DNA from 2 places in the Streptomyces sp. NPDC046261 genome. Region 1 is predicted to be linked to the other one. Evidence: riboswitches for the same ligand, from Rfam matches in the RefSeq annotation. Region 1 holds a riboswitch; the other holds the start of a gene.
The links. A riboswitch is a leader RNA that binds a small molecule or an ion and turns the genes downstream of it on or off. The one in region 1 is predicted to bind S-adenosylmethionine.
Positions count from the first base shown of each region.

Region 2: another riboswitch for S-adenosylmethionine. It lies ahead of thrC (threonine synthase); the one in region 1 lies ahead of ABZ956_RS10420 (aminotransferase class V-fold PLP-dependent enzyme).

Region 1 covers NZ_JBEYZU010000004.1:231,122-234,515, forward strand. Annotated here, with positions in the region: gene ABZ956_RS10410 (rhomboid family intramembrane serine protease) at 1-454, shown strand, start outside; gene ABZ956_RS10415 (Lrp/AsnC ligand binding domain-containing protein) at 451-732, shown strand; gene ABZ956_RS10420 (aminotransferase class V-fold PLP-dependent enzyme) at 755-2,113, opposite strand; SAM riboswitch class IV at 2,275-2,391, opposite strand; gene trpD (anthranilate phosphoribosyltransferase) at 2,453-3,394, opposite strand, start outside.
Region 2 covers NZ_JBEYZU010000009.1:137,340-140,733, forward strand. Annotated here, with positions in the region: gene ABZ956_RS18620 (trehalose-6-phosphate synthase) at 1-745, opposite strand, end outside; gene ABZ956_RS18625 (glucosyl-3-phosphoglycerate synthase) at 787-1,734, opposite strand; SAM riboswitch class I at 1,897-2,039, shown strand; gene thrC (threonine synthase) at 2,057-3,349, shown strand.

The sequences.
Region 1 (3,394 bases):
CGGCAACATGCTCTTCCTCTACGTCTTCGGCGCCATGACCGAGGCACGCATGGGCCGCTCCGCCTTCGCCTGCTGCTACCTCCTCACCGGCTACCTGGCCCTGCTCGGCTACGCGGTCGTGCACGCCCAGTCCGGCCGCACACTCGTCGGAGCGTCCGGCGCCATCTCCGGCGTGCTGGGAGCGTTCCTCTATCTCTTCCCCAGGGCGCGCGTCACCAGCCTCTTCCCCTTCCTCTTCTTCCTGCCGCTGCGCTTCCCCGCCTGGGCCGTACTGCTGTTCTGGTTCGTTCTGCAGTGGCTCGCCACGGGGACGGAGGCCGGCCGGCCAGGGGTCGCCTATCTGGCCCATGTCCTGGGCTTTTCGCTCGGCTTCGGCTTCGCCTGGGTCCATCGGACGGCTGCGGCTAGAGTGAAGGGCGCAGCCAGGTCCACCGAAGGAGACAAGCCGACGTGATCACTTCGATCGTGCTCATCAAGACCGACGTGGACCGGATCCCCGAGATCGCCGAGAAGATCGCCGCGCTGGAGGGCGTCAGCGAGGTCTACTCCGTCACCGGAGCGCACGACCTGATCGCGATGGTGCGGGTGGCCCGGCACGACGACCTCGCGGACGTGATCCCGGGCCGGATCAGCAAGGTGCCCGGCGTGGCCTCGACCGAGACGCACATCGCCTTCCGCACCTACTCGCAGCACGACCTGGAAGCGGCCTTCGCCATCGGCCTGGACAACTGACCCCACCGGTGGGGCGCGCAGGTCAGGCCGAGGTGTCGGGCACGCAGCGGCCGCCCTCGGTGCGGTAGATCCACCGCGCGCCGTTGGCCACCAGCTCCCCCACGGCCCGTACGAACCGCTCGACGTGCTCGTCGGGGGTGCCGGCGCCGAAGCTGACCCGGATGGCGTTGAGCGACTGCCCCTCGTCGGGGGCGCCGCACTCCCCCGGCGCGTCCGGCTCGCCGCCCAGCAGGGTCCGTACCAGCGGGTGGGCGCAGAACAGCCCGTCGCGGACCCCGATGCCGTACTCGGCCGACAGCGCGGCCGCGAAGTGCGAGCTGTTCCAGCCGTCCACGACGAAGGAGATGACGCCCACGCGCGGGGCGTCCTCGCCGAACAGCGACAGCACCCGCACCCCGGGCACCGCGGCCAGGCCCGCCCGCACCCGGTCCACGAGGTGCCGTTCGCGCGCCACGAGCCGGTCGAAGCCGGCCTCGGTCAGCGCCCTGCAGGCGGCGGCCACCGCGTAGGCGCCGATGACGTTGGGCGAGCCCGCCTCGTGCCGGGCGGCGCTGTCGTGCCACTCCACGTCCACGCCGCCGTCCGCCCGGCGGGCCACCGCGCGGCTCGCGCCGCCGCCCGCCAGATACGGCTCGGCGCCCCGCAGCCAGTCGGCGCGCCCGGCCAGGACGCCGGAGCCGAACGGCGCGTACAGCTTGTGGCCGGAGAAGGCGACCCAGTCGACGTCCAACCCGGCGATGTCCACGGGGTGGTGGGGGGCCAGTTGCGCGGCGTCCAGCACGATGCGCGCGCCGTGCGCGTGGGCGGCGGCCGCCAGCTCCCGCACGGGCCACAGCTCGCCCGTCACGTTGGAGGCCCCGGTCACACACACCAGGGCGGGCCCGTAGGGGTCGCGGTCGGCCAGCGCCCGCTCCAGCGTCCGCACGGCCTGGCCCGGGCTGCGCGGCGCGTCCAGGTAGGTGACCCGCGCGCCGCGCCAGGGCAGCAGGGCGGCGTGGTGCTCGGTCTCGAAGACGAACACCCGGCAACCGGCGGGCAGTACGGCCGCCAGCAGGTTGAGCGAGTCGGTGGTGGAGCGGGTGAAGACGACCTGGTCGCCCTCGCGGCAGCCGAGGAAGTCGGCGACGGCCGCCCGGCTGTTCTCGAACAGGTCGGTGGACAGCTGCGAGAGGTACCCGGCGCCCCGGTGCACGCTGCCGTAGTAGGGCGCGTACGCGGCGACGTCGTCCCACACCCGTTGCAGGGCGGGCGCGCTGGCCGCGTAGTCGAGCGCCGCGTACGTCACCTCGCCCCCGGTGACGAGCGGCACGCGGACGTCGGCGCCGAGGACGGGCAGCGGGGCGCAGAGCGAGGGATCGACGGCGAGGGTGACGACGGACATGGCGAAACTCCCGTAAGAGGCAGGCGAATTCCACCGCGCGGCCATGACGAGGGCGGGCGCGGGAAGGGAAGAAGGGTGCGCGGAAGAGGGGCTCTTCGAGCCCTAGCGCATTCGCTGAATCACGGAAAGATCTCCCTCGACAACCAGGACCCCTGGTGAGGGATCCGCGCTTGCCGCAGACCTCACTGCCTGCGGCCTGGTCATCACCCGGGGCACCCCGCCACGGAAGGAGGGTTGCCGGACAGCAAGCCGGGGCCGTATCGCTGTCGCTCGTGACCTGGCCAGGAGTATGGCACACACGGATCGCCCCGCGGAACCGTCGTCCCGCGGGGCGAGACGTCAGGCGTTGCTGGCCGCCACCCACCGCTCCAGCGCCCGCCGCGCCGACCCGGAGTCGATCGCCTGGGCGGCCCGCTCCATCGCGGCCCGGATCTGCTCGGCGAGCGGGGCGTCCGTCGGCTCCAACGCCACCAGCGCGGCGGCCGAGTTCAGCAGCACCGCGTCACGCACCGGGCCCTTCTCGCCGGCCAGCAGGCGCCGCGCCACGTCCGCGTTGTACGAGGCGTCGGCGCCCCGCAGCGCCTCCACCGGCACCAGCTCGATGCCCACGTCCCGCGGGTCGAAGCGCTCCTCGCGCACCGCGCCGTCCCGCACGATCCACACCCGCGAGGTCGCCGTGGTGGTCAGCTCGTCCAGCCCGTCGTCGCCGCGGAAGACCAGCGCCGAGGAGCCGCGCTCGGCCAGCACGCCGGCCAGGATCGGCGCCATCCGGGCGTCGGCCACGCCGGTGGCCTGGGCGCGCACCCGGGCGGGGTTGGTCAGCGGGCCCAGCACGTTGAAGGTCGTACGGATGCCCAGCTCGCGGCGGGCGGCCGCCACGTGCCGCAGCGCGGGGTGGAACTTCACGGCGAAGCAGAAGGTGATGCCCGCCTCCTGCGCCACCTCCACCACCCGGCGCGGGGTGAGGTCCAGATTGACCCCGAGCTTCTCCAGCACGTCGGAGGCGCCGCTGGCGGAGGACGCCGCGCGGTTGCCGTGCTTGACGACCTTGGCGCCGGTGCCGGCGACGACGATCGAGGACATGGTGGAGATGTTGACGGTCTTGGCGCCGTCGCCACCGGTGCCCACGATGTCCACGCTGGGGCCGGGCACCTCGATCAGATTGGCGTGCGCGTACATCGCGCGCACCAGGCCGGAGATCTCGGCGACCGTCTCCCCCTTGGCCCGCAGGGCCACCACGAAGCCCGCGATCTGGGCGTTCGTCGCCTCGCCGCGCATGAT
Region 2 (3,394 bases), on a different contig from region 1:
CCGTCTCCGCCCCGAGCGTGCTCGTACAGCACGCGGCGAACGCCTCGGCCCAGCGGCGGGTCAGGAACGCGGCCCGGTCGCCGCCCAGGACACCGCGCAGCACCTGCGCGGCCACGTCGTCCGGAAGCAGCCGGTAGTAGTCCGGCGGGGCCCAGGGGGTGTGCGAGAAGTGCCCGATCCGCAGGTCCGGGCGGCGCTCGCGCAGCAGCCCCGGGACGAGCGTCAGGTGGTAGTCCTGCACCAGTACGGAGGCGCCCTCCGCGGCCTCCTCGGCGATCGCGTCCGCGAAGGCGGTGTTGTACGCCTCGTACGCCGCCCACTCGGCGCGGAAGCCGGCGTCGAAGGAGGGCTCCAGCGGGGTCTGCCAGAGCATGTGGTGGACGAACCACAGCACGGAATTGGCCACGCCGTTGTAGGCGGCGGCGAAGGTCTCCGGCGCGATGTCCAGCATCCGCACCTGGAGGCCGCCGGTGTCGGCCGCCGCGAGTCTTCGGCCCGCGCGCCCGGCCGCCTCACGGTCGCCCGCGCCCAGCGCGGCACACACCCACACGGCCGCCGCCCCCTCGGGGTCCCGCCCGATCTCGCTCAGCCCGGAGACCAGACCGCCGCCGCCCCGCCCGGCCACGAGCGAGCCGTCCTCGCGCAGCTTGTACGAGACGGGCCCCCGGTTGGAGGCCACGACGATCGGCGCGGCGGCGATCGGCGCGGCGGCGATCGGTACGTCCGGCGTGTGCTCAGCGACCATGACCGCAGCCTTGCCCCTGAGGGAACCGCTCAAACGTACGCTTACGCGGCGCGCCGCCGTGCGTACTCGGGTATGCCGGCCATCGGCGGCCGCTCCTCGGTGTCCACCGCGTACGTGCGCGGCACGAATCCCCGCTCCGTGCGCTCGAACTGGGTGAGCGCCGGGCGCACCAGATGGCCGCGCGCCAGCCGCAGCTGGGCGGTGCGGTAGATGGCGGCGGCCATACGGCCCAGGGCGCGGCCGTCCTGGTGCCGGTGCACCCGCACCCCGACGTCCACCTGGGCCAGCGCGTCCAGCCCCACCGTGTGCAGCGCGTCCACCAGCAGGCCCAGCTCCACGCCGTAGCCCACCGGGAACGGCAGTCGCTCCAGCAGCGAGCGGCGGGCCGCGTACTCGCCGCCCAGCGGCTGGACGAAGCCCGCCAGCTGCGGCCAGTGCAGGTTCAGCAGCGGGCGCGCCACCAGCTCGGTCACCCGGCCGCCCTGGCCGGAGACCTCGCCCAGCGGACGGTCGTACATGCCCTTGACGAAGTGCACGTCGGGGTCGGTCAGCAGCGGGCCGACGATGCCGGAGACGAAGCCGGCGGAGAAGTCCTTCAGGTCCGCGTCGATGAAGCAGACGATGTCACCGGTGGTCGCCAGCAGCGACCGCCACAGCACCTCGCCCTTGCCGGGCAGCGCGGGCAGCCGCGGCAGGACGTCGTCGCGGTGCACCACGCGCGCCCCGGCCGCCGCCGCGACCTCGCCCGTACGGTCCGTCGAGCCGGAGTCCAGCACCACCAGCTCGTCCACCAGCGGCACGGCCTCGGACATCAGCTCCCGGCGGATCGTGGCCACGATGGCCCCGACCGTGGCCTCCTCGTTCAGCGCCGGCAGCACGACGCTGACCGTGGTGCCGGTTGCGGCCTTCGCGGCGAGGAGCCGGTCGAGCGGGCGGTCTGCCGCGGACCAGGACCGCCGGGCCAGCCAGCGCTCCACCTCTTCCAGCACGTGTGCCACTCCTTGCGTCTGCGCGTCCTGTGACGCATCTCGCGGTGCGGACGGCCCTCTCAAGCGGCCATCCCTTCCGTTACAGTCTTGAACAACGCGGACGGCCGCCCTATGTCGGGGTCGTCGTGCGGACAAACGCCTGGGCCCCGCCCAGTGCCATACCGCTCATCCAGAGGGGCAGAGGGACACGGCCCGTTGAAGCCCCGGCAACCCTCCAGCCGGTCTCGGTCACACGACGCGAGGCTCCCGGCGGGGAAGGTGCCAAATCCGTCTCGTGGTGACGTCCGCCGCGAGGAAGATGAGGAGAAAGGGCCTCGCCTCCATGGCTGTGCAAGCCGTTGAAAGCGTTACTACTTCCGTAGCCTCCCCCGCCTTCGGTCCCGCCGTGGCGCTCTCCTGCCGCGAGTGCGGCGAGCGCTGCGACCTCGGTCCGGTCTTCGCCTGCGCCGTCTGCTTCGGGCCGCTCGAGGTGGCCTACGAACTGCCCGCCGGCGACCCGGAGGAGCTGCGCCGGCGCATCGAGGCCGGACCCGCCAGCATCTGGCGGTACGCCCCGCTGCTGCCCGTCCCCGCGGACGTCGCCGGCAAGCCGAACCTCAACCCCGGCTTCACCAAGCTCGTCAAGGCCGACAACCTCGCCCGCGAACTGGGCGTCACCGGCGGCCTGTACGTCAAGGACGACTCCGGCAACCCCACGCACTCCTTCAAGGACCGCGTCGTCGCCATCGCCGTCGAGGCCGCCCGCGCCTTCGGCTTCACCACCCTCTCCTGCTCCTCCACCGGCAACCTCGCCGGCGCGGTCGGCGCGGCGGCGGCCCGCGCGGGCCTGAAGTCCTGCGTGTTCATCCCGCACGACCTGGAGGCCGGCAAGGTCGTCATGGCCGCGGTCTACGGCGGCGACCTCGTCGGCATCGAGGGCACCTACGACGACGTCAACCGCTTCTGCTCCGAGCTCATCGGCGACCCGCTGGGCGAGGGCTGGGGCTTCGTCAACGTCAACCTGCGCCCGTACTACGGCGAGGGCTCCAAGACGCTCGCGTACGAGATCTGCGAGCAGCTGGGCTGGCGGCTGCCGGACCAGATCGTGGTGCCGATCGCCTCGGGCTCCCAGCTGACGAAGATCGACAAGGGGCTCCGGGAGCTCATCGCGCTCGGGCTGGTCGAGGACCGCCCGTACAAGATCTTCGGCGCCCAGGCGGAGGGCTGCTCGCCGGTCTCGCGGGCGTTCAAGGACGGGCACGAGGTCGTACGGCCGGTGAAGCCGGACACCATCGCGAAGTCCCTCGCCATCGGCAACCCCGCGGACGGACCGTACGTGCTCGACATCGCACGGCGGACGGGCGGCGCCGTCGAGGACGTCACCGACACCGAGATCGTCGACGCCATCAGGCTGCTGGCCCGGACGGAGGGCATCTTCGCGGAGACGGCGGGCGGGGTGACGGTGGGCGTCACCCGCAAGCTGATCGAGGCGGGGGTGCTCGATCCGGCGCTGACCACGGTCGTGCTCAACACGGGGGACGGGCTCAAGACGCTCGACGCGGTGGCGGCGGGGCCGACGGCGACGATCCGGCCGTCGCTGGAGGCGTTCCGCGCCGTCGGCCTCGCCGGCCGCTGACAGCACACGACTTCGTTCCCACGTCCCCCAGCTTTCACCAGAGGT